Regions from separate parts of the Kocuria sp. NBRC 114282 genome, predicted to be linked through region 1. Evidence: predicted binding sites of a transcription regulator. Region 1 holds the regulator's gene; each other region holds the start of a gene.
The links. Region 1 encodes HrcA, which represses chaperone genes, less so after heat shock. Its sites were predicted from a motif close to TTNGCACTCGNNNNNNNCGAGTGCNAA; they were not measured.
Positions count from the first base shown of each region.

Region 2: the regulator HrcA is predicted to act here: its motif matches at 2,140-2,166, upstream of groES (co-chaperone GroES).
Region 3: the regulator HrcA is predicted to act here: its motif matches at 1,407-1,433, upstream of groL (chaperonin GroEL).

Region 1 covers NZ_BSQO01000003.1:146,005-153,819, forward strand. Annotated here, with positions in the region: gene QSJ40_RS06845 (protein phosphatase 2C domain-containing protein) at 1-336, shown strand, start outside; gene hemW (radical SAM family heme chaperone HemW) at 425-1,669, shown strand; gene QSJ40_RS06855 (DUF4870 domain-containing protein) at 1,787-2,380, opposite strand; gene QSJ40_RS06860 (DUF3097 domain-containing protein) at 2,528-3,394, opposite strand; gene hrcA (heat-inducible transcriptional repressor HrcA) at 3,591-4,604, shown strand; gene dnaJ (molecular chaperone DnaJ) at 4,705-5,859, shown strand; gene QSJ40_RS06875 (16S rRNA (uracil(1498)-N(3))-methyltransferase) at 5,870-6,634, shown strand; gene QSJ40_RS06880 (PhoH family protein) at 6,791-7,815, shown strand, end outside.
Region 2 covers NZ_BSQO01000001.1:591,551-599,365, reverse strand. Annotated here, with positions in the region: gene groL (chaperonin GroEL) at 1-1,485, opposite strand, end outside; gene groES (co-chaperone GroES) at 1,648-1,944, opposite strand; gene QSJ40_RS02780 (siderophore ABC transporter substrate-binding protein) at 2,349-3,347, shown strand; gene QSJ40_RS02775 (ABC transporter permease) at 3,483-4,481, shown strand; gene QSJ40_RS02770 (iron chelate uptake ABC transporter family permease subunit) at 4,496-5,533, shown strand; gene QSJ40_RS02765 (iron ABC transporter ATP-binding protein) at 5,530-6,285, shown strand; gene QSJ40_RS02760 (class I SAM-dependent methyltransferase) at 6,346-7,650, shown strand; gene QSJ40_RS02755 (glycoside hydrolase family 3 N-terminal domain-containing protein) at 7,796-7,815, opposite strand, start outside.
Region 3 covers NZ_BSQO01000002.1:37,575-45,389, forward strand. Annotated here, with positions in the region: gene QSJ40_RS03840 (LytR C-terminal domain-containing protein) at 1-685, shown strand, start outside; gene QSJ40_RS03845 (GNAT family N-acetyltransferase) at 682-1,353, shown strand; gene groL (chaperonin GroEL) at 1,596-3,224, shown strand; gene QSJ40_RS03855 (ribonuclease HI) at 3,470-4,474, shown strand; gene QSJ40_RS03860 (SulP family inorganic anion transporter) at 4,542-6,077, shown strand; gene QSJ40_RS03865 (ATP-binding protein) at 6,201-7,815, opposite strand, start outside.

The sequences.
Region 1 (7,815 bases):
CTTCTCGAGGCGCAGGTGCTGGACCGGCGCACACGCAGCACCGAGGACGGGCTGTGGATCCTCGGCGGCTCGCCGCAGGCCGCGCAGCATGCCCGCGTGGAGCTGATCCCCGGGGCCGAGCAGCGGCGCGTGTGTCTGCTCACCGACGGTCTGGAGCGCGTGGTCGATCCCTTCGCGATCACCGGTCGGCGCGGGCTCTTCGAGGCGCTGCACAGCGGTTCGGCCGGCTCCCTCGCCCAGAGCCTGCGTAGGCTCGAGCGAGCGGATCCCCGCCGCGTGCGCGCGCCCCGGATGACCGTGCACGACGACATCACCGGCCTGGCGATCGCGCTCTGACCTGCACGAGAGCTCCATCCTGGAGTTCACGTCGAACGTGAAGTCCGTGCGACTAATCCAAACCTGAAGTAGAACTCGAAGGATGAAGATGCCCTCTCTGCCCGATGGCGAGACCCCTCCGGAGGACGGGCTGCTCCCGGAGACCGCCTCTCACGGAAGCGACGAGCGGACCCTGAGCCTGTACGTGCACGTGCCGTTCTGCTCCGTGCGCTGCGGCTACTGCGACTTCAACACGTACACCGCCCTGGAGCTGGGCCCCGACGTCTCGCAGGCGGCCTACCACCTCGAGGCCGTGCGCGAGATCGAGTTCGCCCGCGAGGCGCTCGAGCGCTCCGGGGCGGCGCGCCGCGAACTGCACACCGTCTTCTTCGGCGGGGGCACGCCCACCCGGCTGGCGTCCTCGGCGCTCGTGGAGATCCTGGACAGCGCCCGCGGGAGCTTCGGTCTGCTGGAGGGCGCGGAGGTCACCACCGAGGCCAACCCCGACTCGGTGACCCGGGAGGACCTGCAGACGCTGGCCGACGGAGGATTCACCCGCGTGTCCTTCGGCGTCCAGTCCGCGGTGCCGCACGTCCTGCGCACCCTGGAGCGCACCCACGATCCCGCGAACGTACCGAGGGTCGTGCAGTGGGCCAAGGAGGCCGGGCTGTCCGTGAGCACGGATCTGATCTACGGCACGCCGGGGGAGTCGCCCGAGGACTGGAGGGAGTCGCTGCGCCAGGCCATCTCCCTGGAGCCGGACCACCTCTCCGCCTACTCCCTGATCGTGGAGGACGGCACGCGCATGGCGGCGCAGATGCGCCGCGGCGACGTGGACCCGGTGGACCCGGACGACCAGGCGGAGAAGTACGGGATCGCCGAGCAGATGCTCTCCGAGGCAGGCTTCGAGTGGTACGAGATCTCCAACTGGTCCCGGGTCGCGGGCGGGCGCAGCGCGCTGGAGAACCGATCGGCGCACAACCTCGCCTACTGGCACAACCAGGACTGGTGGGGCGTCGGCCCCGGCGCCCACAGCCACGTGGGCGGCGTGCGCTGGTGGAACCGCAAGCACCCCATGCCGTACGCGCAGACGGTGCGCAGGGGCCTCTCTCCCGCCGTGGGCCGCGAGCAGCTCGACGACAACACCCGGTACATGGAGCGCGTGATGCTCGAATCCCGCATCGCAGACGGCATGCCGCTGACGGCGCTGCGTCCGGAGGGGCGCGAGCAGATCGCGGGGCTGGTGGCCGAGGAGCTGATCGACGGCCGCAGCGCGCTGCAGGGCCGGCTCGTGCTCACGCTGCGCGGCCGCCTGCTCGGGGACGCCGTGGTGCGGCGGCTGCTCGTCGACTGAGCCGCAGGGCTCTCGGACCCGTCAGAACGGCCGGTCCACGGCCGGGCAGACCTGCGGCTGACATGCAGAAGGCCCCGCCGAAGCGGGGCCCTCTGCGCGTGCCGTGGGGCGTCCGGGTCAGTTCTGCGCGCCGGCACCCGGCTCGGGGGCATCAGCGGTGCGGCCGCTGGGGGTGACGACCTGGCCCTGGGCTGTGACCGGACCGGAGGTCTCGCGCTCCCGGCGGCGCTCCTGGCGTCGGCTGGCCAGGGCGTCGTAGAGGTACCAGTTGAGGCGGTAGCGGTACGGACGCCCGGAGTTGGCGGAGACGGCTGCGGCGACCGAGGAGATGGCGAGGATCAGCCAGGCTGCGGCGGCCAGGATGGCGAAGATCCAGCCGACCCACGGGATGAAGGCCAGCAGCGCGCCGGCGATCACCACGAGGGTGGGCAGCAGCGTGAAGTTGGCGGCCTCCAGGGACTCCTGCTCGGTGAAGCGGGCGCGGCCCCTGGCCCAGCGGTGGATGATCATGCTGGGCACGCAGCCGACCACTCCGAGCATGTGCGTCAGCGTGGCCAGCTGCTGATCGTCCGAGACGGAGACCGGACCGGGCTGTGCGCTGAGCCCCTCGTACTCGTTCGGCGCGAGGGCCGCCTGGTCGTCGGAGCCGAGGTCGTCCGGCTCGGCACCGGAGTCGCTGAGACGCTGGGGGCTGCTGCTGGAGACGGCCACTGTCCACCTTCGAGGTCGTGTGACCGGCAGGGCCGGTCGTGCGGGCGCCGCAGGCCCCCTGGGGGTCGGGGAGGCGCTCGGGTCCTGCACAGTCTAGCCGCTGACGGCCTCCGAGGGCTTCGTGCGAGGCCCCGTGTGACGGGTTGCTCAGGCGCTGCCGGGGACCGTGACGAAGTCGATGAGCTCCTCGACGCGCCCGAGCAGCGCCGGCTCCAGATCGGCGTAGGTGTCCACGCGGGAGAGGATCGAGCTCCAGGCCCGTCCGATGTCCTCGGGGGTCTCGTGCGGCCAGCCCAGTCCGCGGCAGATCCCGGTCTTCCAATCGATCCCGCGCGGCACCTCGGGCCAGGCGCGGATGCCCATGGCGCTGGGCTTCACGGCCTGCCAGATGTCGATGTACGGGTGGCCCAGCACCGCCACGTTGCCGGGGGCGGACGGCACCCGCATGGCCTGCTCGGCGATCCGGGACTCCTTGGAGCCTGCGACCAGGTGATCGACCAGGATGCCCAGGCGCCGCGACGGCCCGGGGGCGAACTCCGCGACGGCCGCGGCCAGATCGTCCACGCCGTGCAGCGGCTCGACCACGATGCCCTCGACCGCCAGGTCGTGGCCCCAGACCTTCGCGACCAGCTCGGCGTCGTGCTTGCCCTCGACCCAGATGCGGGAGGCCTGGGCCGTGCGGGCGCGGAAGCCCTCCACCTCGACCGACCCGGAGCGGGTGCGCGCGGGAGCCTTGGGGGCGCTGCGGCGCTGAGGCTCGGCCGCGATCACGGGCTCGCCCTCGAAGAGGAAGCCGGGTCCCAGGGGGAAGCTGCGGATCCTGCCCCGACGGTCCTCGAGGCTGAGCACGCGCATGCCGCCGATCGTCTCCAGACGCACTACGGCCCCGACCCAGCCGGTCTCGAACTCCTCGAGGACCATGCCGCGGGCCACCGGCAGCTGACGCGGCTCGGGCGGGCGGTTCGAGGCGGACAGGTCGCTGAGGGAGCGCGGTCCCCAGGACGAAGGGGGCATGGAGGCCTCCAGATCGACGGACGTGGTGGTGCGGTGCGCCGGAGGGGGCGCCTCCGGGCGGATCAGCGGCGAGCGTACCAATGCCCCGGTGCGAGCGCGGAGGCGTGAGCCCGCCTACACTGGCTTAGCAGTGTGTGCCCCCGAGTGCCAGAATGGTCCTCCGAGCGAGCACGCACAGCGCAGGAAGGAGCGGAACATGGATCACCCCCGGCGACTGCAGGTCCTGCAGGCCATCGTGGAGGACTATGTCCACTCCCGGGAGCCGGTGGGCTCCCAGGCCCTCGTCGAGCGCCACGCCCTCGGCGTGTCCTCGGCGACCGTGCGCAACGACATGGGCGTGCTGGAGGAGGAGGGCCTGATCATGGCCCCCCACACCTCCTCGGGTCGGATCCCCACGGCCAAGGGGTATCGCGAGTTCGTCGACCGGATCGCGGCGGTCCAGCCGCTGACCCCGGCCCGGCGCCGCGCGATCCAGACCCTGCTCGAGGGCGCCGACGGCATCGACGACGTCATGGAGCGCACGGTGCGCCTGCTCTCGCAGCTCACCCACCAGGTGGCGGTCGTGCAGTACCCGTCGGTGAGCTCGGCCGCGCTGCGGCACCTGGAGCTGGTGCGCATGGACGAGCACCAGGTCCTGCTGGTCGTGATCCCCACCGACGGCCGGGTCTCCCAGCGGATGCTGCGCATGCCCGAGCCGGTGGCCGAGTCCGTTGTCCTGGATGCCCGGGCGAGGCTGCTGGGCGCGGTCGTCGGGCATCCGCTGGCCGGAGCCGGTGCGGCCGTGATGGCCGCGGCCCAGCAGGCGCCCCCGGCCGAGCAGCCCCTGCTGGAGGCGGCAGCCGCGGCCGTGGCCGCCGTGCTGGACAGCGCGTCCGGGCAGCGCATGCTGCTGGCAGGCACCGCGAACCTGGCCCAGTCCACCGACGACTTCCGCCGCAGCATCGGCCCCGTGCTGGAGGCGCTCGAAGAGCAGGTCACCCTCCTGCAGCTGCTCTCGGAGATGGAGCAGGACGAGCGCGGGGTGGCCGTGCGCATCGGCGCGGAGGACTCGTCGGACCCGCTGGTCGAGACCGCTGTCGTCGCCACCGGATACGGTCCGCAGCGCAGGGCCAAGCTCGGCGTGCTGGGTCCCACCCGCATGGACTACCCGCAGACCATGGCGGCGGTGCGCGCCGTGGCCAGCTACCTCTCGCGCTCGCTGCCCAGCTGAGCCGCACCGAACAGACTCGCGCTCTCCTCGAGCCCGGCCATGCGCCCGGCGAGGGGCGCGCAGACCACGAATCCCAGAGATGACGAGGACGGAACGACCTGTGAGCGATCACTACGAGACCCTGGGCGTGTCCCGGGACGCCTCCGCCGAGGAGATCAAGCGCGCCTACCGCAAGAAGGCCCGTCAGCTGCACCCGGACGTCAACCCGTCGCCGGATGCCGCCGATGAGTTCAAGCGCGTCTCCCACGCCAACGACGTCCTCTCCGACCCGGAGAAGCGGCGCATCTACGACGCCACCGGCAATGAGAACGGCGAGTCCGGCTTCGGCGGAGGCGGCTTCGGCGGCGGCGGGTTCGGGGGCTTCGGCGACATCTTCGACGCCTTCTTCCAGGGCGGCGGAGCCCAGGGCCCCAAGTCCCGCACGCGCCAGGGCCAGGACGCCCTGATCACCGTGGACGTCTCCCTGCAGGAGGCCGTCTTCGGCACCCAGAAGCGGATCACGGTGGACACCGCGGTCGTGTGCCCCGAGTGCCAGGGCACCTGCTGCCAGCCGGGCACCCACCCCGAGCAGTGCACCGACTGCGGCGGCCAGGGCCAGGTCCGCCAGCCCATCCGCTCGCCCCTGGGCACCGTGATGACCGTGGCCGAGTGCCCCACCTGCCGCGGCTACGGCGATGTCATCAAGTCCCCGTGCCAGGAGTGCTACGGCCACGGGCGCGTGCGCGACAAGCGCCCGCTGAACGTCAAGATCCCCGCCGGCGTGCGCAGCGGAGTGCGCATCCGCCTGTCGGGGCAGGGCGAGGCCGGCGTGGCCGGCGGCCCAAGCGGCGACCTGTACGTGGAGACCAAGGTCACCCAGGACCCCACGTTCACCCGCGACGGCGACGACCTGCACGTCACCGTGCGGATCCCCATGACCTCGGCCGCGCTGGGCACCACCCTCAAGCTCGACACCTTCGACGGCCCCCAGGAGATCTCGATCCCCGCAGGCACCCAGTCGGGTCAGACCCGCCGGGTCGAGGGCCTGGGCTCCACCCGCCTGCGCAGCCAGAGCGGGGAGCGCGCCGATCTGGTGGTGCACCTGGAGGTCGAGACCCCCGAGGACCTCACCGGCGAGCAGCGCGAGCTGCTCACCCGGCTGGCCTCCCTGCGCGGCGAGGAGCAGCACACCGGAACCGCCGTGAGCCGCACGCAGGAGCGCGGGGGCGGCGGCGGGTTCTTCTCGCGGCTGCGCGACCGCTTCGCGGATCAGTGAGGCGCCGGACATGACCACGCTGCCCGTCTTCCTCGCCGAGACCGAGATGCTCGGCGCCGGCGCGGGGGAGCAGATCGTGCTCAGCGGCCCTGAGGCCCGCCACGCCGCCACCGTGCGGCGCCTGAGCACCGGCGAGCGGCTCGAGCTCGTCGACGGCCGCGGGCTGCGGGTCACCGGCAGCGTCGTGAGCGCCGCCGGAGACCGGATCGAGCTGCGCGTCGAGAACTCCGTGCAGGAGCCGGCGCGCAGCCCCGAGCTGGTCCTCGTGCAGGCCCTGGCCAAGGGCGACCGTGATCTGCAGGCCGTCGAGTCCTGCACCGAGCTCGGCGTCGAGGCCGTCATCCCGTGGCAGGCCGAGCGCTCGATCGCCAAGCTGCGCCCCGAGCGCGAGGCCAAGCAGCTGGCCAAGTGGGAGTCCGCCCTGACTTCGGCGGCCAAGCAGTCCCGACGGGCTCGCTGGCCGCAGCTGCGCGAGCCGGTCACGAGCTCCTCGCTGGCCCGGCTCATCGAGGAGGCGCCGGGCACGCGCTGGCTGGTCCTGCACGAGAGCGCGCAGCAGCGTCTCACCGAGCTGCTTCCGGAGCTCGCGTCCCACGAGGACCTGGAGGGGATCGGGCTGATCGTGGGCCCGGAGGGCGGCGTCTCGGCAACCGAGCTCGAGCGCTTCGTGCAGGCCGGGGCTCAGCCGATGCTGCTGGGCCCGGAGGTCCTGCGCTCCTCCACGGCAGGGGCCGCTGCCGTGGCCGTGCTGTCCTGCGCTCTCGGGCGCTGGTGAGCATCCACGGCGGCGCAGCCGCCCGCCGGCGCGTCGCACCGGCGCGATAGCATGGGCCCTCGAACCGCACCTCGGCCTGCACCAGCTGCAGCCTCCCGTGCGGAGCAGACCACGCGCAGCGCAACGGAAGGCGGCAGCGGCCACACGGCCCTCACCATGGATCACAGCACCCTCTCGGACACCGAAGCGGACCCGCAGCGTCCCGTCGGGGCACCCGCGCAGGACACGTCCCCGGAGCAGGAGCGCGTGCGGCGCACCGTCGTCTTCCACGACCGCGAGACCATGGTGCGCAGCATCGGCCAGGCCGATTCCGCGCTGACCCAGATCGAGCTGGCCCGTCCGGGCACCCATCTGCGCGCCCACGACCTCACCGTCTCGGTCGACGGCCGCGCGGAGGACGTCGCCGTCGTCGTCGCGCTGCTCGAGGAGATCCGAGCCCTGGCCTCCCAGGGGACGCTCGTCACCCCGCAGGTGATCGCGCAGCTGATGGGCATCCTGGGCAGGGATGCGGCGGCACGGCCCTCGAGCGCTCTGAACCAGGACATCCTCAGCTCGCGCGGGCGCACCATCCGCCCCAAGACGATCAACCAGAAGCTCTACGTGGACGCCATCGACGACCACACCGTGACCTTCGGCATCGGCCCGGCCGGCACGGGCAAGACGTACCTGGCCATGGCCAAGGCGGTGCAGGCACTGCAGCGCAAGGAGGTCTCGCGGCTGATCCTCACGCGTCCCGCGGTCGAGGCCGGCGAGCGGCTGGGCTTCCTGCCCGGCTCCCTCAACGAGAAGATCGACCCCTACCTGCGGCCGCTCTTCGATGCCCTGCACGAGATGCTCGACCCGGACGCGATTCCCAAGCTCATGGAGGCCGGGACCATCGAGGTGGCCCCGCTGGCCTACATGCGCGGGCGCACGCTCAACGACTCCTTCATCATCCTCGACGAGGCCCAGAACACCACGCCCGAGCAGATGAAGATGTTCCTCACGCGCCTGGGCTTCGGCTCCAAGATCGTGGTCACCGGCGACATCACCCAGGTGGACCTGCCCGGCGGCACATCCTCGGGCCTGCGCCAGGTCGAGCACATCCTCCACGGCGTCGAGGACATCGCCTTCCCGGAGCTGACCAGCGACGATGTCGTGCGCCACGAGCTGGTGGGGCGGATCGTCGATGCCTACGAGGT
Region 2 (7,815 bases), on a different contig from region 1:
GACGGGATCGATGATGCCCGCCGCCAGCAGATCGGTGTACTGATCGGCCTTGGCGTCGTAGCCGTGCCCGAGCTCCATCTGCTCCACGCGCGAGACCACGACCCAGCCGTCCTGGCCGGCGTTCTGCGCGATCCAGCGCAGCGGCTGGCGCAGGGCGCGGCGCACGATGTCCGCGGCCACGGCAGCGTCGCCGTCGAGCTGGGCCTTGACGTCGTCGATCGCCGCGGAGGCGTGGACCAGCGCCGAGCCGCCGCCGCCCACGATGCCCTGCTCGAGGGCCGCGCGGGTCGAGGAGACGGCGTCCTCGATGCGGTGCTTGCGCTCCTTGGCCTCGACCTCGGTGGCCGCGCCGACCTTGATGACGGACACGCCGCCGGCCAGGCGCGCCAGGCGCTCCTGCAGCTTCTCGCGGTCCCACTCGGAATCGGTGCGCTCGACCTGGCCGCGGATGTAGTCCACACGCTCGGAGATCGCCTCGGCGGTGCCGCCGCCGTCGATGATCGTGGTCTCGTTCTTGGTCACGGTGACCGTGCGGGCGGAGCCCAGCTGCTCCAGGGAGACCTGGTCCAGGGCGATGCCCAGCTCGGAGGTCACCACGGTGCCGCCGGTGAGAACCGCCAGGTCCTCCATGATCGCCTTGCGGCGGTCGCCGAAGCCCGGGGCCTTCAGGGCCACGACGTCCAGGGTGCCGCGCAGCTTGTTGACGACCAGCGTGGACAGGGCTTCGCCCTCGACGTCCTCGGCGATGATCGTCAGCGGCTTCTTGGTCTGCACGACCTTCTCGAGCACCGGCATGAGCTCCTGCGCCGAGGAGATCTTGCCCTGGTAGAGCAGGACCAGGCCGTCGGACATGACGGCCTCCTGGCGCTCGGCGTCCTTGACGAACGACGGCGACAGGTATCCCTTGTCGAACTGCATGCCCTCGGTGACCTCGAGCTCGATCTCCGTGGAGGAGCCGTCCTCGATGGTGATCACGCCGTCCTTGCCCACGACCTCGAAGGCCCGGGAGATCAGCTCGCCGATCTCCTCGGACTGCGAGGAGATCGCAGCGACCTTGGCGACCTCGTCGCCGGAGACCTCGCGGGCGTCCTCGAGCAGGCGATCGGCGACCGCCTGGACGGCGACCTCGATGCCCTTCTTGATCTGGCCCGGGGCGGCGCCGGCGGCCACGTTGCGCAGGCCCTCCTCCACGAGCGCCTGCGCCAGGACGGTGGCGGTCGTGGTGCCGTCGCCGGCGACGTCGTTGGTCTTGGTCGCGACCTCCTTGGCGAGCTGGGCACCCAGGTTCTGGTAGGGGTCGTCCAGCTCGACCTCTCGGGCGATCGTCACGCCGTCATTGGTGATGACGGGGGCGCCCCACTTCTTGTCCAGGACCACGTTGCGGCCGCGCGGGCCGAGGGTGACCTTGACGGTGTCGGCCAGGCGGTCGACACCCTCCTTCAACTGATTGCGTGCGTCCTCGCGGAAGAGCAGCTGCTTGGCCATGGGCCGGATTCTCCTTCGGGATCGACGGGCGCGGGCCCGTCGGGATGGCTGGGGTCTTGATCGACGAGAGAGGGCGCCGGCCATGCGGACCCGCGCAACCGCGGGGCACGCGGCGGGCGCCCTCTGCTCGGACCGCCTGAGGTGATCAGGGGGTCGTCAGGCTCACTTCTCGACGACGGCCAGCACGTCGCGCGCCGGCAGGACGAGGAACTCCTCGCCGTTGTACTTGACCTCGGTGCCGCCGTACTTGGAGAAGATCACGAGATCGCCCTCCTTGACGTCGACCGGGATGCGGTTGCCGGAGTCGTCGACGCGGCCCGGGCCCACGGCCATGACCTTGCCCTCCTGGGGCTTCTCCTTGGCGGTGTCCGGGATGACCAGGCCGGAGGCGGTGGTCTGCTCGGCCTCGACGACCTGGACGACGATGCGGTCTTCAAGCGGCTTGATGGAGATCGACACGATGTCTCCTTCTCTCATGGATTCGAAGTGTTGCTGAAGCTGTCACGGCGCCCCGCCGAGGTGCTGCTCCCCGCTGCTGCGAGGACCCCGGTGCTGGTGCGCCAGAGGATCTGCCAACCGTCGTCGCGGTGCCGATCGGCCCGAATCCCTTAGCACCCCCCGAGGGCGAGTGCTAAAGCCACCTTAGAGACGGCGCTGGCAGTCGGTCAAGGCGAGTGCCAACTGCACACTGCGGAGGAACGAACGCCCCGGAACGACTCCCAGCCGGCCCGCAGGCTCCGAGGAAAGCCCTGGCAACAGCTGGGAGAATCCTTTAAGGTCGCCAGTAAGGTAACCCTGACCTACTCAAGGTGAGGCTCACCTTGCTCCGCCACCACGTCGTCGACAGACAAGAGGATGCTCCCATGCCTGCACCCAGCCGCCGCTCCGGCGCCGCACTGGCCGCCCTGCCCCTGGCCCTGGCCCTCGGACTCACCGCCTGCGGCGGCTCCGGCGACTCGGACAGCCAGAGCAGCTCCGGGGAGACCGACAGCATCGAGGTCGAGGACAACTTCGGCACCGAGACCGTCGCGCTGCCGCCGCAGAACGTGGTCGCCACCGACAACCGCACGTTCGAGACCCTGTGCGAGTGGGACGTCGAGCTGGCCGCGGCGCCCAAGCCCCTGCTGCCGGAGGCGGTCGAGTGCTGGCAGGGCGATGACGTCGTCGACATCGGCAATCACCGCGAGCCGGACCTCGAGGCCATCGCCGGCGTGGAGCCCAGCCTGGTGGTCAACGGCCAGCGCTTCGGCGACTACCACGATCAGATCGCCGAGCTCGTCCCGGATGCCGCGATCGTGGAGTTCGAGCCCCGCGAGGGCGAGGACTTCTTCGAGGAGCTCAAGCGCCAGACCTCGGCCATCGGCGAGATCTTCGACAAGACCTCGGAGGCCGACTCGCTCAACGGCGGCCTGGACGATGCCGCCCAGCGCGTGTCCGACTCCTATCAGGAGGGCGACACCGTCATGGCCGTCAACGTCTCCGGCGGCGAGATCGGCTACATCGCCCCGGGCGTGGGACGCACCTTCGGGCCGCTGTTCGACGAGTTCGGCTTCACCCCGGCCCTCGAGGTCGAAGGCGCCTCGGACGACCACCAGGGCGACGACATCTCCGTCGAGGCCATCGCCGACTCCGACCCGGACTGGATCGTGGTCCTGGACCGCGACGCCGGCGTGAGCTCGGAGGAGGGCGCCACCCCCGCCGCCGAGGTCATCGAGCAGTCCGAGGCGCTGCAGGACGTGACCGCCGTGAAGGAGGGCAACATCTACTACGCTCCGGCGGACACCTACACCAACGAGGGCATCCAGACCTACACCGAGATCTTCAACGGCCTGGCCGACGCCTTCGAGTCCAAGAGCAGCTGACCTGCTGATCTGTCAGCGGCGGCACCGGCGTCGAGGCCCGATGCAGGTGCCGCCGCTGAGGCATGCGCCTCGTGCCCGGCCTCCCGGGACGAGGCGCATGCCTCCGCACCGCCCGACCATGCTGAGGGGACCCCGATGACCGAAGCCCGCACCGGCGCCGAGGCGAGCACCCGACGATCCGGGCTCGCCGCAGCCCTGCTCGACTGGAAGCTGTGGCTGGCGACCGCAGCGGTCGCAGGGCTGCTGGTCCTGTCCCTGTTCACGGGGGTCTACGACCTCGGCTCGGAGGGCGGCGCTGAGATGCTCGGCATCACCCGCCTTCCCCGCACGATCGCCCTCGTGCTGGCCGGGGCGGCCATGTCCATGTCCGGGCTGGTCATGCAGCTGCTGACGCAGAACCGCTTCGTGGAGCCCACGACCACCGGCACGACCGAATGGGCGGGGCTGGGCCTGCTCACCGCCATGATCGTCTTCCCGTCTGCCACGCTCATGACGCGCATGGGAACCGCCATCCTCTTCGCCTTCATCGGCACGATGGTCTTCTTCCTCTTCCTGCGCCGGGTGTCCCTGCGCTCGTCGCTGATCGTGCCCATCGTCGGCATCATGCTCGGCGCCGTGGTCGGCTCCGTCTCGACCTTCCTGGCGCTGCAGACCGACATGCTGCAGAACCTCGGCGTGTGGTTCGCCGGCAGCTTCACCTCGGTGCTGCGCGGGCAGTACGAGGTCCTGTGGATCGTGGCGGCCGTCGTGGTCGTGGTGTTCATCGTGGCCGACAGGCTCACGGCCGCCGGGCTGGGCGAGGACATCGCCACGAGCATCGGGCTGAACTACAGCCGGATCATCCTCTTCGGCACGATCCTGATCGCGATCGCCACCGGGGTGGTGACCGTCGTGGTCGGCAATCTGCCGTTCCTGGGGCTGATCGTGCCCAACATCGTCTCGATGATCCGCGGCGACGACCTGCGCTCCAACCTTCCCTGGGTCTGCCTGCTGGGCATCGCGATCGTCACCGTGTGCGATCTGCTGGGGCGCACGCTGATCGCCCCGTTCGAGATCCCCGTCTCCGTGATCCTCGGCATCGTCGGAGCCGTCGTGTTCGTCGCCCTGCTGCTGCGCCAGCGCCGCAGCGCCTGATGGAGGCCCCCCGGATGACACTCGCCAGACCCACGACCGCCAAGGCCCAGCGCTCGAGCGCCGGGGCCTTCGCGACCCCCGCCGCCCGCCGGCGCTACGTCATCGTGGTCGTGGTGCTGCTCGCGCTGTCCGTGCTCTTCGCCGGCGGTCTGCTGGCCTGGGACAACCCGCTGCCATTCGGCACGCCGGGGTTCTGGCGCATCGCCGAGCTGCGGCTGACCAATGTGATCGTGATGGGCGTGGTGGCGTTCTGCCAGGCCATGGCCACCGTGAGCTTCCAGACCGCCACCAACAACAGGATCATCACCCCGTCGATCATGGGCTTCGAGTCCCTGTACGTGGCGATCCAGACGGGCGTGGTCTACTTCGCCGGAGCCGCCAGTCTGGTGGCCTTCAGCGGCATGACCCAGTTCGTGGTCCAGGTGAGCCTGATGGTCCTGCTGGCCACCGCCCTGTACACCTGGCTGCTCGCCGGACGCCGGGGCAGCATGCACGTCATGCTGCTGGTCGGCATCATCATCGGCGGCGGCCTGGGCTCGGTGTCGACCTTCATGCAGCGTCTGCTGACCCCCAGCGAGTTCGACGTCCTCAACGCCCGGCTCTTCGGCTCCGTGTCCAACGCGGATGCGAGCCTCCTGCCGATCGCGATCCCCCTGTGCCTGGCCGCGGGGCTGGCGCTGTGGCTGTCGGCCCGGCGGCTGAACGTCGTGGCCATGGGCGCTGACGTCGCGAACAACCTGGGGCTGAACCACCGCTGGGAGACCATCCGGATCCTGTTCCTGATCTCGATCCTCATGGCCGTCTCCACCGCCCTGGTGGGCCCGCTGACCTTCCTGGGCTTCCTGGTGGCCACGCTGGCCTACCAGTTCGCCGACACCTACGACCACCGACGGATCTTCCCGGTCGCCATGCTCATCGGCTTCGTGGTGCTCTCCGGGGCCTACTTCCTGATGCACCACGTCTTCTACGCCCAGGGCGTCGTGGGGATCATCATCGAGCTCGTGGGCGGCTCCGTCTTCCTGTACGTCATCCTGCGAAAGGGACGCCTGTGATCACCCTGAACACTGTCCGCAAGCACTACACCGACGAGGTCCGCATCGGCCCGGTCGACCTCGAGATCCCCACCGGCGGCATGACCGCGCTGGTGGGGCCCAACGGCGCCGGCAAGTCGACGCTGCTGACCATGATCGGACGCCTGCTGTCCCTCGACGAGGGGGTCATCAGGGTGGCGGAGATGGACGTCGCCAGGACGAAGTCCAAGGACCTGGCCAAGATCCTGTCGATCCTGCGGCAGGAGAACCACTACGTCACCCGCCTGACGGTGCGCCAGCTCGTGGGCTTCGGACGCTTCCCCTACTCCGGGGGACGGCTGAACGTGGAGGACGAACGGATCATCTCGAAGTACCTGGACTTCCTGCACCTCACCGAGCTGCAGGACCGGTACCTGGACGAGCTCTCGGGCGGCCAGCGCCAGCGCGCCTACGTGGCCATGGTCCTGGCCCAGGAGACGGATCACGTGCTGCTGGACGAGCCGCTGAACAACCTCGATATGAAGCACTCGGTGCAGATGATGCAGTTCCTGCGCTCCGCCTGCCGTGAGCTCGGCCGAACGATCATCATCGTGCTGCACGACATCAACTTCGCCGGGCACTACGCCGATCACATCTGCGCGGTGAAGGACGGGCAGATCGCACGCTTCGGCACGCCGCAGGAGATCCTGACGGACGAGGTGCTCACCGAGGTCTTCGACACCCCCATCACCGTGATCGACGGCCCCAACGGCCGGCTCGCCTCCTGCTACTGATCCTCGCGTCGCCGCGCAGCTCCGTCGATCACCGTCCGCTCAGAGGCTAGGGTCGAGGACGTGGAAGAGACCCCCTCCCCCGAGACCGCCGCCGAGTCCCTGGCCGCGCTGCTCACGCCCGAGGGCATGCGGCTGCTCGACGGGCTGGGCCCCTATCGGGAGGACGAGGCCCTCCAGCAGATCTCGCGGTTGCGGGCCGAGGGATTCGCCCCCGAGCTGATCTCGGCGGCCATGACCCAGTCGCGGCTGCGCACCGCCGCGGCCGCCAAGTTCGGCGAGTTCGCCCAGCACATGCTCTTCACCCAGGACGGCCTCGAGCAGGCCACCCGGCTGAGCGTCTCGGCCGTCCACGCCAGTCGGTACGTCCAGGCCGGTGTGCGCCGCGTGGCCGATCTGGGCTGCGGGATCGGCGCCGACGCCATGACCCTGGCCTCCGCCGGGCTCGACGTCACCGCCGTGGAGCTCGATGAGACCACCGCGGCCGTGGCGACGGTGAACCTCACGCCGTTCCCCGAGACCCGCGTGGTCCAGGCTGACGTCCAGAGCCTCGACCTCGACGGCCTGCCCGGCGGGCGCCCCGAGGCGCTGTGGCTCGATCCGGCCCGCCGCGAGACCGCCGGAGCCTCCCGGCGGATCTTCGATCCGGAAGCCTTCTCCCCTCCCCTGTCCTTCGTCGAGGCGCTGGCCGATTCCGGGATGCCGGTGGGCGTGAAGATGGGTCCGGGCCTGCCGCACGCGGCCGTGCCGGAGGGGTGCGAGGCGCAGTGGATCTCCCACCGCCGCGATGTGGTCGAGGTCGTGCTGTGGTTCGGAGCACTGGCCCGCCCCGGGATCCGCCGCGCCGCCCTGGTCATGGGCGAGCAGGGCCACCACGAGCTGATCTCCTCGGAGCCGTTCCCAGACCCCGAGGACGCACCCCTGACGGTCTCCGAGGACAGCGACGACGCCGTCCCGCCGATCGCCGCGGGCGACGTCGTCTGGGAGCCCGACGGAGCCGTGATCCGCGCCGGACTGGTGCAGGACCTGGGCGATCGTCTGGGTGCACGCCTGGTCCATCCCCGCATCGCCTACCTGACGGCCTCCGACGTCCAGGACCCGTCGACCCCGTACGCCCGGGCCTACCGCGTGCGCGAGGTCCTGCCCCACACCGTCAAGGTGCTCAAGTCCTGGGTGAAGCAGAACCGGATCGGCACCCTGGAGATCAAGAAGCGCGGCACCGACGTCACGCCCGAGCAGCTGCGCCGGCAGCTCAAGCCGTCCGGGCCGAATCGCGCCACGCTGATCGTCACGCGGCTGTGGGACAGCGACGACCAGGGCCGCACCGGCGAGCGCCGTGCGGTCCTGGTCGTCGAGCCGCTGGGCTGAGGCCGCACCACCGCACCCCATCTCCGCCGATCAGCTGCGGATCTGCGGCCTCGGCGCTCCCGTTCGTCGAAGCCGCAGCTCCGCATGTCGTCGATGTCGATCAGCTGCCGATCTGCGGCTTCAGCGCCGCGGCGGGCAGCCGGGCTCAGCCGCCGAAGCGCGCGG
Region 3 (7,815 bases), on a different contig from region 1:
CGATCCCGACCTGCATCCCCGCGACGTCTTCGACGACGTCCCGGAGGGCGGCCCTCGGCAGGGCGCGCACCGGCCCCGGGAGGCCGCAGCCCCCAAGACACCCGGGAGCCTGAAGGCCATGGTCATCGTGGGCTCCCTCGGCCTGCTGCTGGGCGCCTGCGCCTACGTCTTCTCGACCGTGAACCAGGACCGCGGCTCGAGCGCCGTCCAGGGCTCCGAGGACCAGGTCGCCGAGGATCCGAGCGGGTCGGCCGGGGCGGAGGACGGGGCGAGCGCCTCCGCCGCTCCCGAGGACGCCGAGCAGGTGGGCATCTTCAACGCCACCGACCTCGACGGCGTGGCCGGCGCTGCCAGTGAGGACCTCACGGCGCTGGACTGGGAGGTCATCGCCACCGGCAACTGGGGCATGCCCGTGGACGAGAGCGTGGTCTACTACGCGAGCGACGGCGTCACCGGGGACACCGAGGAGCAGGCCCGGCTCGTGGCCGATGCCCTGGGGATCGAGCAGGTCCAGGCCGACGACGCCATCGCCTATCCGCTGGTGGCAGTGATCGGAGACGACCTCGGCGAGGAGCTGGTGGGCGCAGGCCAGGAGCAGTCCTCCGCGCAGGGCGCCGCCGAGCTCCCGCAGGAAGGCGCCGGCGCCCAGGCGCTGGCGGCCGATCCGGCGGAGGCCCTCCGATGAGCGCGGCGGGGAACTCGCGCGCTGTCGAGCCGCTGGCCGTCGAGGGCCGGCGCGTGCGCCTGCGCGACTGGCGCGCCGATGACCTCCCCGTCTACGAGCGGTGGATCATGCCCCCGCCCGGCGGCGGCGAGCACGAGTGGCAGCGCACGGACGGGCCCTTCTACCCCAACTTCACCGCAGAATCGGCCCAGCGCTGGCTCGGTAAGCTGACGGAGCGGGTGCGCCAGGGCGACTGGCCCGCAGTGCGCGACACCGCGGTGATCGCCGAGCAGGGCACCGACCGGTTCCTGGGGCAGGTCTCCTGGTATCACGCGGAGGCCCCCACGGAGGATCCGGGTACGGGCACGCATCTGCTGCCGCTGCACTCGATCGGCGTGGCGATCTACCCGCCGGAGTACTGGTCCGGCGGGTACGGCTCGGAGGCCCTGCGCCTGTGGGTCGACCTGCTGTTCCGGACCAGCGGCGCCGACCGCGTCGACCTGGAGACCTGGAGCGGCAATCGCGGCATGTGCCGGGTGGCCCGGAAGCTCGGCTTCACCGAGGAGGCGCGGATCCGCAGGGCTCGGAAGGTGGCGGGGGAGCACTACGACCGGATGATCTACGGCATTCTGCGCGAGGAGTGGGAGCAGGTGCCGTGGCACGGGGCGTCCGCCCACGGTGAACCCTGAGCCGAACGCGCTCAGGGGTTTGCACTCGCAGGGGCCGAGTGCCAATAATGGACTTGGCACTCAGTCGAGCAGACTGCCAGCCGGCCCCGCTGCGGTCGGCGCAGCCGCTCGACCACGCAGTGGAAGCCACCGCCTCTCTGAGGGGCAGGCTCGGCGGGCAGATCCCGCAGGAGCCGGCGCCCCGTCCGTCGCGGGCAGCGGGTCGGTGGGAGTCAGACTGAACGTCCAGGAGGGACGAACACATGGCAAAGCTCATCGCATTCGACGAGGAGGCCCGCCGCGGTCTCGAGCGCGGCCTCAACACCCTGGCTGACGCCGTCAAGGTCACGCTCGGCCCGCGCGGCCGCAACGTCGTCCTGGAGAAGTCCTGGGGCGCTCCCACGATCACCAACGACGGCGTGTCCATCGCCAAGGAGATCGAGCTCGAGGACCCCTACGAGAAGATCGGCGCCGAGCTCGTCAAGGAGGTCGCCAAGAAGACCGATGACGTCGCCGGCGACGGCACCACCACCGCCACCGTGCTCGCCCAGGCGCTCGTGCGCGAGGGTCTGCGCAACGTGGCCGCCGGTGCTGACCCGCTCTCGCTCAAGCGCGGCATCGAGAAGGCCGTCGAGGCCGTCACCGCCGAGCTGCTCAGCTCCGCCAAGGAGATCGAGACCGAGGAGCAGATCGCGGCCACCGCGTCCATCTCGGCCGCGGATCCGGAGATCGGCCGCCTCATCGCCCAGGCCATGGAGAAGGTCGGCAAGGAGGGCGTGATCACGGTCGAGGAGTCCAACACCTTCGGGCTGGACCTCGAGCTGACCGAGGGCATGCGCTTCGACAAGGGCTACCTCTCCGGCTACTTCGTCACGGACGCCGACCGCCAGGAGGCCGTCCTCGAGGATCCCTACATCCTCATCGTCAACTCGAAGATCTCGGCCGTGAAGGATCTCGTCCCGGTCCTGGAGAAGGTCATCCAGTCGGGCAAGCCGCTGATGATCATCGCCGAGGACGTCGAGGGCGAGGCGCTGGCCATGCTGGTGCTGAACAAGATGCGCGGCTCCGTGAAGTCCGTGGCCGTCAAGGCTCCGGGCTTCGGCGACCGCCGCAAGGCCCAGCTGGCGGACATCGCCATCCTGACCGGCGGCCAGGTCATCACCGAGGAGGTCGGCCTCTCGCTCGAGACCGCCACCCTGGACCTGCTGGGCACCGCCCGCAAGGTCGTCGTGACCAAGGACGAGACCACCATCGTCGACGGCGCCGGCTCCGCCGAGGAGATCGAGGGCCGCGTGGCCCAGATCCGCGCCGAGATCGAGAACTCGGACTCGGACTACGACCGCGAGAAGCTGCAGGAGCGCCTGGCCAAGCTGGCCGGCGGCGTCGCCGTGCTGAAGGCCGGCGCGGCCACCGAGGTCGAGCTCAAGGAGCGCAAGCACCGCATCGAGGACGCTGTGCGCAACGCCAAGGCCGCTGTGGAGGAGGGCATCGTCGCCGGCGGCGGCGTCGCCCTGATCCAGGCCGGCGAGACCGCCTTCGGCCAGCTGCAGCTCAGCGGCGACGAGGCCACCGGCGCGAACATCGTGAAGGTCGCCATCGACGCTCCGCTCAAGCAGATCGCCTTCAACGCCGGGCTCGAGCCGGGCGTCGTGGCGGCCAAGGTGCGCGGCCTCGAGAAGGGCTGGGGCCTCAACGCGGCCACCGGCGAGTACGAGGACCTCTTGGCCGCGGGCATCAACGACCCGGTCAAGGTCACCCGCTCCGCCCTGCAGAACGCCGGCTCGATCGCCGGTCTGTTCCTCACCACCGAGGCCGTCGTGGCGGACAAGCCGGAGCCGGCCGGTGCCGGCGGCGGCGAGGACCCCATGGGCGGCATGGGCGGCATGATGTGATGACGCCTCGGCGTCATCGCTGAGCGCAGCCCAGCGAGTTCGACGGGCCCCGTCTCCCACCTCGGGAGGCGGGGCCCGTCGTCATGTCCGGGGGTGGACCCGACGAGCGTCTGCGCTGCCGGCCGGTGCCGCAGGCGTCCCAGGGCCCGGTGCGACCGGCCTGCCGACGGGAGCCTGTCGGGGCAGCCCGAGCCGCGGCGCCGGACGGGGCTGTGCTGTCGGTGGGACGTGCCACAGTGTGCGGCATGACGATCATCGCTGCCGCCGACGGCTCCGCCCTGGGCAATCCCGGCCCGGCCGGCTGGGCCTGGTACATCGACGACTCCAACTGGCGCAGCGGGGGCTGGCCGCATGGCACGAACAACATGGGCGAGCTCCAGGCCGTGCTGGACCTGCTCGAGTCCACGCAGGAGCTCGGCGAGCCCCTGCGGGTGCTGTGCGACAGCCAGTACGTGATCAACTCGATCACCAAGTGGATGAAGGGCTGGAAGAAGAAGGGCTGGAAGAAGAGCGACGGCAAGCCGGTGCTCAACGTCGAGCTCATGAAGGCGCTGGACGCCGCCATGCAGGGCCGGGACGTGACCTTCGAATGGGTCAAGGGCCACGCGGGCCACGAGCTGAACGAGGCCGCCGACGCCCGAGCCAACGCCGCCGCCAAGGCCTTTCAGGCCGGCCGCGCGCCGGAGGAGGGGCCGGGGCTGGCGCTGGGCTCGGACGCGGCCGCGGCCTCAGCTGCTGCGGCGCCGGCAGGCCCTGCGGCTTCTGCCGAGCCCGCGGCCGCCACGGGCGCCGCAGCGGGGGACCAGGCCGGTCCCGCAGGCAGCGGCGCAGCCGATCCCCGTGCGGAGGCAGAGGAGCAGGTGGGGGACCCGGATCCCGATCTGCTCTCGAGCCTGGAGGACCAGTCGGAGGACCTGGCCGCCGCTCCGAGCCCCGCGCAGGAGGTCTTCGGCCTGGAGCGCGGACGCATCCGCGAGGGCCTGCCGTCCGCGACCCTCCACCCGGAGGCGGTGCTCATCGACTCGGACGGGCGCCCCGGCGATCCCGCGAGCGTCTCCCGGGGCGATGACTCCGCCGACCTGCATCTGGTGGACCTGCTGGCCCTGAGCGGGCGCGCTGTGCAGACCACGATCCATGTCCTGGGCTCCACGGGCTCGGCGGTGCACACCGCGCTGTGGACGCGCGAGGACTCCCGCAGCGAACTGGGACAATGGCTGCTGCGCCACCTCCAGGTGACGCTCGAGTCCTGAACAGCCCCGCGGCGCACCTGCCGGCGGCGGGGTCCCTGCCCTTCCCCGTCTCAGGAGCCCCGTCCGCATGAGCTCACCGTCCGCCCAGGCCTCGCCCTCGCCGCTGCAGCGCCAGTCCGTGCTGTGGAGCCTGCGCTCGCCGCGAGCCCTGCGCACCGAGCTGCTGGCGGGACTCGTCGTGGGCCTGGCGCTGATCCCGGAGGCGATCGCCTTCTCCGTGATCGCCGGGGTCGATCCGCGGGCGGGGCTCTTCGCCTCCTTCACCATGGCGGTGACCATCTCGATCGTCGGCGGCCGACCCGCCATGATCTCGGCGGCCACCGGTGCCGTCGCCCTGGTCGTCGCGCCCCTGGTGGCCTCCCACGGGGTCGAGCACCTGATCGCATGCGTGATCCTCGCCGGGATCCTGCAGGTGCTCCTGGCGCTGGTCGGACTGCCCAAGCTCATGCGCTTCGTGCCGCGGCAGGTCATGGTGGGCTTCGTCAACGGGCTGGCGATCATCGTCTTCACGTCCCAGCTCCCCGAGCTGCTCGGCGTGCCGTGGATGGTCTACCCGCTCGTGGCCCTGGGCCTGCTGATCACCTTCGGTCTGCCGCGGCTGAGCCGGGCGGTGCCGTCCCCGCTCGCGGCGGTAGTCGTGGTGACCCTCCTGGCGGTGCTGGCCTCGATCGCCGTGCCGACCGTGGGGGACAAGGGCGAGCTGCCGCGCGAGCTGCCGGTACTGGGACTGCCGGAGGTCCCCTGGACGTTCGAGACGCTGCAGGTGATCTTCCCGTACGCCCTGTCCATGGCGGTCGTGGGGCTGCTCGAGTCGCTGCTGACCGCCAAGCTGGTGGACGACATCACCGACACCCCGTCCTCCAAGACCCGCGAGACCTGGGGGCAGGGCGCTGCGAACATCGTGACGGGGCTCTTCGGCGGGATGGGGGGCTGCGCGGTGATCGGGCAGACCATGATGAACGTCAACGCCTCGGGCGCCCGCACGCGGATCTCCACGGCCTCGGCGGGCATCTTCCTGCTGGTGCTCGTGATCGCACTGGGAGACGTCGTGGCCGTGATCCCCATGGCCGCACTCGCCGCGGTGATGATCTACGTGGCGCTGACCTCGTTCGACTGGCACAGCATCCACCCGCGTACCCTTCGCACGCTGCCGCGCAGCGAGGTCGCGGTCATGGTCATCACGACCGTGGTCATCGTGGTCTCGCACAATCTTGCGATCGGCGTGGGCGCCGGAGTGCTGGCTGCCATGGTCCTGTTCAGCCGCCGCGTGGCCCACACCGTGCGCGTCCACCGCTTCCCGGGCCGGGTGGGCGAGGACCTCGTCACCACGGCCCCCAGCGAGGACATGGTCACCTACGTGGTGGACGGCGAGCTGTTCTTCGCCTCCTCGAACGACCTCTACACGCAGTTCGGCTACGCCCGGGACCCGCAGCACGTGCGCATCGACCTGAGCCGGGCGCACATCTGGGATGCCTCCACGGTCGCCGCGCTGGATTCGATCCGGGAGAAGTACGACCGCCACGGCGTGCAGGTGGAGATCGTGGGCCTGGATCGGCTCAGCTCCGGGCTGCACGACCGGCTGACCCGCCGTCCCCGCGGCTGAGCTGACGCCCCCGCGACCGAGGCGTCGTCTCTCTGCCCGGCCGGCGGCCGCGAGGACCTCTCGGGCCATGCTCGCCCTCGGAAGCGGCCTGCGCCGGTCGCTCTGCGAGCCGTGGACGGACCCTCAGCTGTGCGAGGAGCCGCCGCTGCGGTCGTCGCGCGGTGCCCCGGGATCTGGGCCGGACAGATCCGGCAGCTCGCCGGTCTCGTCGATGATGCTGGGATCGTCCTCGTCGATCTCGGGGATCGGAGGCAGGCCGTCGTCGCCGAACGGGGCGTCGTCTCGGGTCTCGCGTCCAGCAGTGCCTGCTTCGGCATCTGCGGCGCGGGCGGGCTGAGCCTGCTCGGCCGGCGACGCCCCCGCAGCCGTCGAGGCGCGAGCGGAATCTCCCGCCTCGAAGCCGTCGGCATCGGACGCGCCGGCACCGGTGGCCTCGGCTGCCGAACCGGGCTCGACCGGGGAGTCTCCGGCCGAGGGCACTGTCGTCTCGCCGCGGCGGGCGGCACGGCGCATCCGACGACCGCTCGAGGCGGAAGCGGGACCGGATTCCTCGGCGGCCTGGCGCTGCCGTTCGAGCTGCTCCTCGGTGGGTGCGCTGCGCCGCCTGGAGGGGGTCCACGCACCGCGCGAGAACCAGGTCCCCGACTCCCCGCGGGAGGCCCTGGGAGCCTCAGCGCCGCTGGAGCGCAGGGCCTGGTCCGCGGGGTCGTCGGCGTCGGCCGCGCGCTCGATCGCGGCCTCGGCGGACTCTCCGCCGGGCAGGGTGACCACGAATGTCGCGCCGCCGCCGGGGGTCTCCTCGAGGGTGACCACTCCGCCGTGCTGGCCCACCACCGAGGCCACGATCGACAGGCCCAGCCCGGTGCCGCCGGTCTCGCGGGTGCGGGAGGTGTCCGCGCGGTAGAAGCGCTCGAAGATCCGAGTGCGGTCGGGGCCCTTGATGCCGGGACCGTGGTCGCGGATCTTCAGCTGCGCCAACCAGGTCGGCGCGGACTCGTCATCCGGGACGGCGGGCTGCTGCTCCTGCGGCACGGCGTCGAACGAGGGGTTCTCCACGATGATCTCGAGGTCTGTTCCCTGCGGCGTGTAGCGCACGGCGTTGGTCATCAGGTTGACCACGACCTGGCGCAGACGGGCGTCATCGCCGCGGGTCCACACCGGCGCGGCGGCGCTGTCGTCCGGGCCGAGCACCGTGATGCGGCGATCCGGCCAGGCCGCCGCGAAGTCGGCGGCGGCATCGTGGGCCAGGACCAGCAGGTCGACGTCGGTGATCTCGAGGGCTCGGCCGTTGTCCACCCGGGCCAGCGAGAGGAGGTCCTCGACCAGCTGGGTCATGCGCGTGGCCTCGGATTCGATGCGCCCCATGGCCTGAGAGACCTTCTCGTCATCGTCCAGGGCGCCGTGGCGGTAGAGCTCGGAGTATCCGCGGATCGACACGAGAGGAGTGCGCAGCTCGTGGGAGGCATCGGCCACGAACTGGCGCAGCCGCTTCTCGGAGTGGGTCCGGGCGTCGAAGGCGTCCTCGATCTGCCCGAGCATGCGGTTCAGCGACATCGACAGCTGGCCGACCTCGGTCGCGGAGCTGTAGCCGGAGATGCGCTGGGACAGGTCGCCGGCGGCGATCGCGGCAGCGGTGGCCTCGACCCGCTTCAGCGGTGTGAACGCCCGCGTGATGAGGATCCAGCCGACCGTCAGGGCCACCAGGAGGGTGGCCACCCCGAAGCTCAGGGTCAGCAGC